One region of the Arthrobacter sp. Y3221157 genome, then DNA from elsewhere that is predicted to be linked to it. Evidence: predicted binding sites of a transcription regulator. Region 1 holds the regulator's gene; the other holds the start of a gene.
What was found. The regulator LexA, encoded in region 1, represses DNA repair genes until DNA is damaged. The targets are predictions, from matches to a motif close to TCGAACANNTGTTCGA.
Positions count from the first base shown of each region.

Region 2: AC5RTT_RS00780 (LexA family protein) is a predicted target of LexA. The motif match lies at 1,344-1,359, and genes of this name have one in related genera.

Region 1 is NZ_JBNHFD010000069.1:13,882-17,258, forward strand. It holds gene AC5RTT_RS15310 (ATP-dependent DNA helicase) at 1-1,598, shown strand, start outside; gene lexA (transcriptional repressor LexA) at 1,669-2,403, opposite strand; gene AC5RTT_RS15320 (LysM peptidoglycan-binding domain-containing protein) at 2,834-3,247, shown strand; gene AC5RTT_RS15325 (histidinol-phosphate transaminase) at 3,361-3,377, shown strand, end outside.
Region 2 is NZ_JBNHFD010000001.1:166,623-169,999, reverse strand. It holds gene AC5RTT_RS00795 (glycerophosphodiester phosphodiesterase family protein) at 1-31, opposite strand, end outside; gene AC5RTT_RS00790 (hypothetical protein) at 78-326, opposite strand; gene AC5RTT_RS00785 (HAD family hydrolase) at 438-1,256, opposite strand; gene AC5RTT_RS00780 (LexA family protein) at 1,373-1,804, shown strand; gene AC5RTT_RS00775 (Y-family DNA polymerase) at 1,829-3,127, shown strand; gene AC5RTT_RS00770 (lipid kinase) at 3,134-3,377, opposite strand, start outside.

The DNA.
Region 1 (3,377 bases):
CCAGTGTTCCCCATTTTGCCGCAACGGTCGGCGGTCCCGCCTCGCAGCTTGGCAAGGAGGTAGTGCGGCTGCGCGAGTGGGCGGAGAAGACCGCCACTGGCGACCGCGACGAACTCCTTCCCGGCGTGACCGACCGCGCCTGGCGGCAGGTCTCGGTGACCTCGATGGAATGCCTGGGTTCACAGAAGTGCCCCCTGGCTGCGGAATGCTTCAGCGAGCTGGCACGCCAGGACGCGGCAGAGGCCGACGTCGTGGTCACCAACCACGCCATGCTGGCTGTCAGCGCCTTCGAAGGGCTGGCCGTCCTGCCAGAGTATGACGTTGTGGTGGTGGACGAGGCCCACGAGCTGCAGGACCGGGTCACGGGAGCCGTCACCGGCCAGCTCTCCGTGGCCATGGTCCACGCCGCCGCCTCCAGCGCGCGGAAGCACACGGCCATCACTGTGGACGCCCTCAACGCCGCCGCCGCCAACCTCGAACTGGCCCTCGCGGGCGCGCCGAACGGGCTGCTGCCCAACGGCCTGAACGACGAACAGCTGGACTGCATCGACCAGCTGCGTGAGGCCTGCCGCGCGGCGCTGTCCGATTCCAAGGGGGACAGCAGTACGACGCCCGACGGCGGGAGGCAGCTTGCGCGGTCCCGCCTGATGCTCATCCTGGAATTGTGCGAGCGGCTGCTTGCGGCCCGGGACAACAGGGAAGTGGTGTGGTTCTCGCGTGCCAGTTCCTTCGACCCCGGCCAGGGGTATTCGCAGCCTGACGAGTCCGCGCCCGTGCTGGTCAACATCGCGCCGCTGTCCGTGGCAGGCCGGCTGCGGGAGGGCCTCTTTGCCGATCACACCGTGATCCTGACATCCGCCACCCTGGCCATCGGATCAGCGTTCGAGCCCGCCGCCGGGGGTCTCGGCCTGGTGGGAGACGGCGCCCCCAGCTGGACCGGCGTGGACGTGGGCTCGCCCTTCGACTACCCGAAGCAGGGCATCCTGTACGTTGCCGGCCACCTGCCCAAACCGGGCCGGGGCGCATCGCCGGAATCGCTGGCCGAACTGGAGGCGCTCATCCGCGCATCCGGCGGTGGGGCGCTCTGCCTGTTCTCCTCACGGCGCGCCGCCGAGGAAGCAGCTGAGGCGCTTCGCCCCAAGCTCGGTGTGACCGTCCTTTGCCAGGGCGATTCCACCATGACGGCCCTGGTCAAGCAATTCGCCGACGAACCGGACACGTGCCTGTTCGGAACCATGTCCCTGTGGCAAGGAGTAGACGTCCCCGGCGGATCGTGCCGGCTGGTGGTCATCGACCGCATCCCGTTCCCGCGACCCGACGATCCCCTCATGACGGCGCGGTCCCGTGCGGTGGCGCAGGCAGGCGGCAACGGGTTCATGTCGGTGTCCGCCACCCATGCCGCCATCCGGTTGGCCCAGGGGGCGGGCCGCCTGATCCGGTCCACCGGCGACAAGGGAGTGGTGGCGGTGCTGGATTCACGCCTTGCCACCGAGCGCTACGCCGGGTTCCTGCGGGGGGCGCTGCCCCCGTTCTGGGCCACGACGGACCGGAAGACAGCGATCGCAGCCCTTGAGCGGCTTGCCGCGGAGGCCCACTGAAAGACGGCACCCTCCCAAACCGGGAAGGTGCCGTCTTTTTCGAACTATGGAGTTGTTGGTCCTGCTCTCCCTAGAGCGAGCGCAGGACGGAGACCACTTTGCCCATGATGGTGGCGTGGTCGCCAAGAATCGGTTCGTACTGGGTGTTCTGCGGGAGCAGCCAGGTATGGCCGTCACGCTGGCGGAAGGTCTTTACCGTGGCCTCATCGTCCAGGAGCGCCGCCACGATATCGCCATTGGCGGCATCCGCCTGGCGCCGCACCACCACCCAGTCACCGTCGCAGATGGCGGCGTCCACCATGGAATCGCCCGCCACCCGAAGCATGAACAGCTCGCCCTGTCCCACCAGCTGGCGGGGGAGCGGCATGACGTCCTCCACCAGTTGGTCGGCCAGGATGGGACCGCCAGCGGCGATCCGCCCGACCAGTGGCACCATGGCGGTGTCCACTGCGGTGGGCAGCTCCGTTACTGTGGCACCCGCATCCTGGGGCAGTGAAACCGAAGGACCGCCGGTCTTTGCGGGTCCGCCGTCCAGCGTGAGAGGCGTGAGTACCTCCATGGCCCGGGGCCGCTTCGGATCCCGCCGGAGGTAGCCCAGCTTCTCCAGTTGTGAGAGCTGGTGGGTGACGCTGGACAGGCTGGCCAGACCCACAGTGTCGCCAATCTCGCGCATCGAGGGCGGGTAGCCGTTCTCATTGACCGAGCGCTGGATGGTTTCCAGAATTTTCTTCTGCCGCGGCGTGAGCCCCTTCGCGGCCCTTTTCGGCTGCGAGGCTGCCCTGCCCCCGGTGGCTGCTGCTGCCATATTCGCCAATGCCTTTCGGTTGCCACCGGGCTTTCCAAGGCTCCGGACTGGGTGACTTGCCCTTTTGTCAGACCCTGCTGATCAACTTCAAGGGTGATTGTTTCCTGTTTCAAAGCTAGGCCAGCCACATTGCTTTTTCAAACATTTGTTCTAGCGAGTCTCGACATTATTCGTTGATAGGTGCTAAAACTGGAGAGGCAAAAGTTCGAATATGTGTTCTAGTCAAGTGCGCAGTATTCGAAAGACGTTCGAATACCGAAGCCGGAATGTCAGTGGTGCCGGGCGTGCTGGAGCCTGTACAGCAGAGAGGTGCCAGTCCCGGCCCCCCGGGGCGGTAAACGCACCAAGGCATTAGAGGCACTAACGGCACTACAGGCAACACAGCACGGTTGTTCCCAGGCAGCACAGTATGGTCCAGGAGGGCTCAGACATGTCAGCTATATCCGCTTCGCAGGCCAACGCTCCGCGGGTCCCTGCCCGGCAGGCTTTGCAGCACGCCACGCCCGGAACCCCGGGGGGCCCGGCGACCCTGCCTCCCCTTCGCCTGACCCGGCGGGGAAAGATCGTCCTGATCGGTATCCCGCTCGTGCTGCTGGCGGCACTGCTGCTGTTCCTGGCAGGGTTCTTCAACTCCCCGGCCAAGGCCTCCGACACTGCTGAAGACCTCACGGTGACCCCCACGGTGACCGTGACAGTCCAGTCCGGACAGTCGTTGTGGTCCATCGCTGGAACTGTCGCCCCCGACCGTGATGCCCGGGATGTGGTTGCTGACATCGTCCAGCTGAACAACCTCCCTGCAGGGGCGGTCCTGCCCGGCCAGCAGTTGTACGTTCCCACCAGCTGAGGCAGCATCCGCCCCAACACGCGCCGGGTGCGGCCTTGCCGCAGGCCGCACGCCCGGCGCGAACCCCGGCTGTCACATTTTCCGGTCTATGGGACGGCCACTAAACTGTTCAGGTGAATGACCAGCTAGA
Region 2 (3,377 bases), on a different contig from region 1:
CATCCGTGTTGGCAAAGAACGGCAGGGTCACAAAGTGAGCGTACCGGAGCAGGCCGGGCCGCTGGCGGACGCCCGGGTCAGTCTTCGTGCGGCAGGATTTCGACGCCGTCACCGCAGTGCAGCAGCGTGCGGCCGCGGCCGCCGTCGAGATTGATCCACACCACGGTGTTGTCCGGCGTGACTGCGTCAACCACGCCTCCGGCTTCGAACCCGGGGGTCAGCAGCACGCGGACGCGGTCGCCCTGCCGCAGCTTCCTCCAGTGCGGCGCAGGCGTTGCCCTGCGCAGTGGTGCATCGGCGATATCCCGCTTGGTATTCCGTGCCATCCCTACCCCTTCAGCCTGCAGGAGAGGAGCCTGCTCTCCGGGGTTCACGCTACCGAGGAAAGGTGAACGCCAGGTGAGCGCCAGCTGAGAAAACAGCGGCCGGCGCGGAAATCACGAACGCGGCGCACCCAGCGAAGCAAGCCGCACCTCCAAAACCTGGGCCACGCCGTCGTCGTCGAAATGCGGTGCCCGCTGCGCTGCCGCGGCGATCGCCTCGGGGTGGCCGCTGGCCATGGCATAGCCGTGGCCCGCCCAGCGGAGCATCTCGATGTCGTTGGGCATGTCACCGAAGGCCACCACGTCGGAGGCGTCAATGCCCAGCGCCCGTGCGTACTCTGCCAGGGTGACGGCCTTGTTCACGCCGGGCAGGGACAGTTCCAGCATGGGCACGCCGGGCGAGGAGTGCGTGGCGGCGGCGAGGTGTTCGACGGCGGGGCGCACCTCGGCGAGGAACTGGTCCGGAGTCCCGTCCCGGACGATGGCGAGGAACTTCACCACGCTGTCATCATCAACCAGGGTTTCCCGCAGCGGCGCCGGGGTGAACTGCGACAGGAGTTCGCTTGACTCGTTTTCGATGAACCCGGGCTCGAGGTGGAAGCCGGTGAGCGTTTCCGCGGCGAACAGTGCAGCCGGGCGGAGGTCCTTGATGATGCGGCGGATTTCCAGCACCGCAGCGATGCTGAGCGTGCGGGCCGAAACCAGCTTGTCCGTTTCGAGGTCCCAGACCACGGCCCCGTTGGAGCAGATGACCGTCCCGGTATGGCCCAGCTGGTCCTGGAGTGGATGCAGCCAGCGGGGCGGCCGTCCGGTCACGAAGACGAGTTCGACGCCGGCGTCCCGGCAGGCGTGGAAGGCGCGGACGGTGCGGTCGCTGATTTTTCCGTCGTGCCCGAGGATCGTTCCGTCAATATCGCTTGCCACCAACCGCATCCTGCAAGTCTACGTGGCGGCGGCCGGCGGGATGATTCCGGCAGCCAGGAGGTCCGCTTGTCAGCCCGCGGCGCTACACTGAACTAATCGAACATATTTTCGACTAAGGGTGTGTTGTGGGCGTTATAGTTGGTCCCCGCGTGATAGATGCGGGCGCCTCGTACCTGTCGGTCCTGATCTCTCCTGTCGCCGTTGCGGCAGGCTTCCCGTCGCCGGCGCAGGACTACTTCGATGGCCGGATCGACCTGAACGCGCACCTGATCGAGGACATCACCAGCACGTTCGTGGTGCGCGTGACCGGAGACTCGATGGAGGGCGCCGGCATCAGCGACGGCGATGAACTGATCGTCAACCGGGCCCTTGAGCCAAAGGACGGTTCCGTGGTGGTCGCCGTGCTGGATGGAGAGCTGACGGTCAAGCGGCTACGCATCACGTCCACGGGGGTGGTGCTGCAGGCGGAGAACCCGAAGTACCCGGACATCCGGGTCCCCGCGTTATCCGAGCTGACGGTGTGGGGCGTGGCCACCAGGTGCCTGCACCATGTTTGACCTGCCGATTGTGGAAGGAGGGCCATGCCCAAACCGGTCCTGATGCGGCAGATGCCGCAGATCGCCCACGTGGATGTGAACTGCTTTTACGCCTCGGCCGAGCGCGCCTTCGATCCCTCGCTTGAAGGGCGTCCGCTGATCGTGCTGTCAAACAACGACGGCTGCGCGGTAACCCGCTCCCCGGAGGCGAAGGCGCTGGGCATCAAGACCGGCGATCCCTGGTTCAAACTCGCACCCCGGGCAAAGGAGTGGGGCCTGGTAGCGAAGTCCAGCAACTACGAGCTGTACGGCGATATCAGCGCCCGGGTGATGGAGCTTCTCGGCAGGCATTCGGCGTGGCTGGAGGTCTACAGCATCGACGAAGCCTTCCTGGGCGTGAAGGGCCGGCCCGAAGAGCTGCTGGCGCTCGGCCGGACCATGAAGGCCGCGGTCCGGCGGAACGTGGGTGTCCCGGTCTGCGTGGGGATAGCGCCCACCAAGACACTGGCCAAGCTGTGCAACAAGTGGGCGAAGAACAACGCCTCCTTCGGCGGGGTGTGCCACTGGGAGGCCGTACCGGCACCGGATCGGGAGGCCCTGCTGGGCCGGCTCCCCGTGGACGAGGTGTGGGGCATCGCGGCCCGGCTGACCAGGCGCCTGAATGTCCTGGGCATCTTCACGGTGCTGGACCTGGTCCGCGCGGACCCTGTAGTCATCCGCGACAAGTTCTCGGTGGTGCTGATGCGAACGGTGCTGGAGCTGCGTGGCATCCCCTGCATTCCCATGGAGGAGGAGCGCCTTGGCCGGGACCAGCTCATCTTTTCCCGCTCCTTCTCCACGCCGGTCACCACCGTTGACGGCATGCGGCAGGTGCTCAGCATCTACGGCCAGCAGGCGAGCGCCCGGCTCGCAAAGCACGGCCTGCAGGCGAAAGTCCTGACGGCGTTCGCGGCCACTTCCCCGTTCAGGCAGCACGAACAGGCCTACCCTTCGGTGTGCCTGTCCCTTCCCATGCCCACGGCGGATCCGCTCCTGCTGACCAAGGCCACCCATGCCCTGCTGCCCCTCATCCGCGACGGGTTGAAGTACGCCAAGGCCGGACTCATGCTCACGGACCTGCGCCCCACCGGAAACCAGTCTCCCCTGGAGCCCTTCGAGAACCGGCATGAAGAACGCGGCATCGGCCCGCTCCTGGAGGACGTCAGCCGCCGCTTCGGGCGCGGCTCCATCGGGCTCGGCCACGGCGGCATCAAGGGCGGCGTGGACTGGTCCATGAAGCGCGGCATGCAGTCCCCTCGGTACACAACGCACTGGGACGAGCTCCCGCTGGTGAAGGCTGCCTGAGGCTTTCTAGGCCGGGAGCACCGGCGGGGCGGGCGGTCCGTCGAACATTGCGCCGGTGCTGGCCTGCGGCACCACGACATGGACCGCGTTCCGCTGGATGGTGAAGTCGGCGGGGGTGACGGCTGCAATCTCGCCGTCGAGGTTAACCGGCATCGGCGGTTCGGTGACCAGCCGGACGGACCGGCTGGTCAAGTGGTACACCCGGTCATGCTCAACGAAGCTTCCATCCCGGAGCAGCCGTGCGATCTTC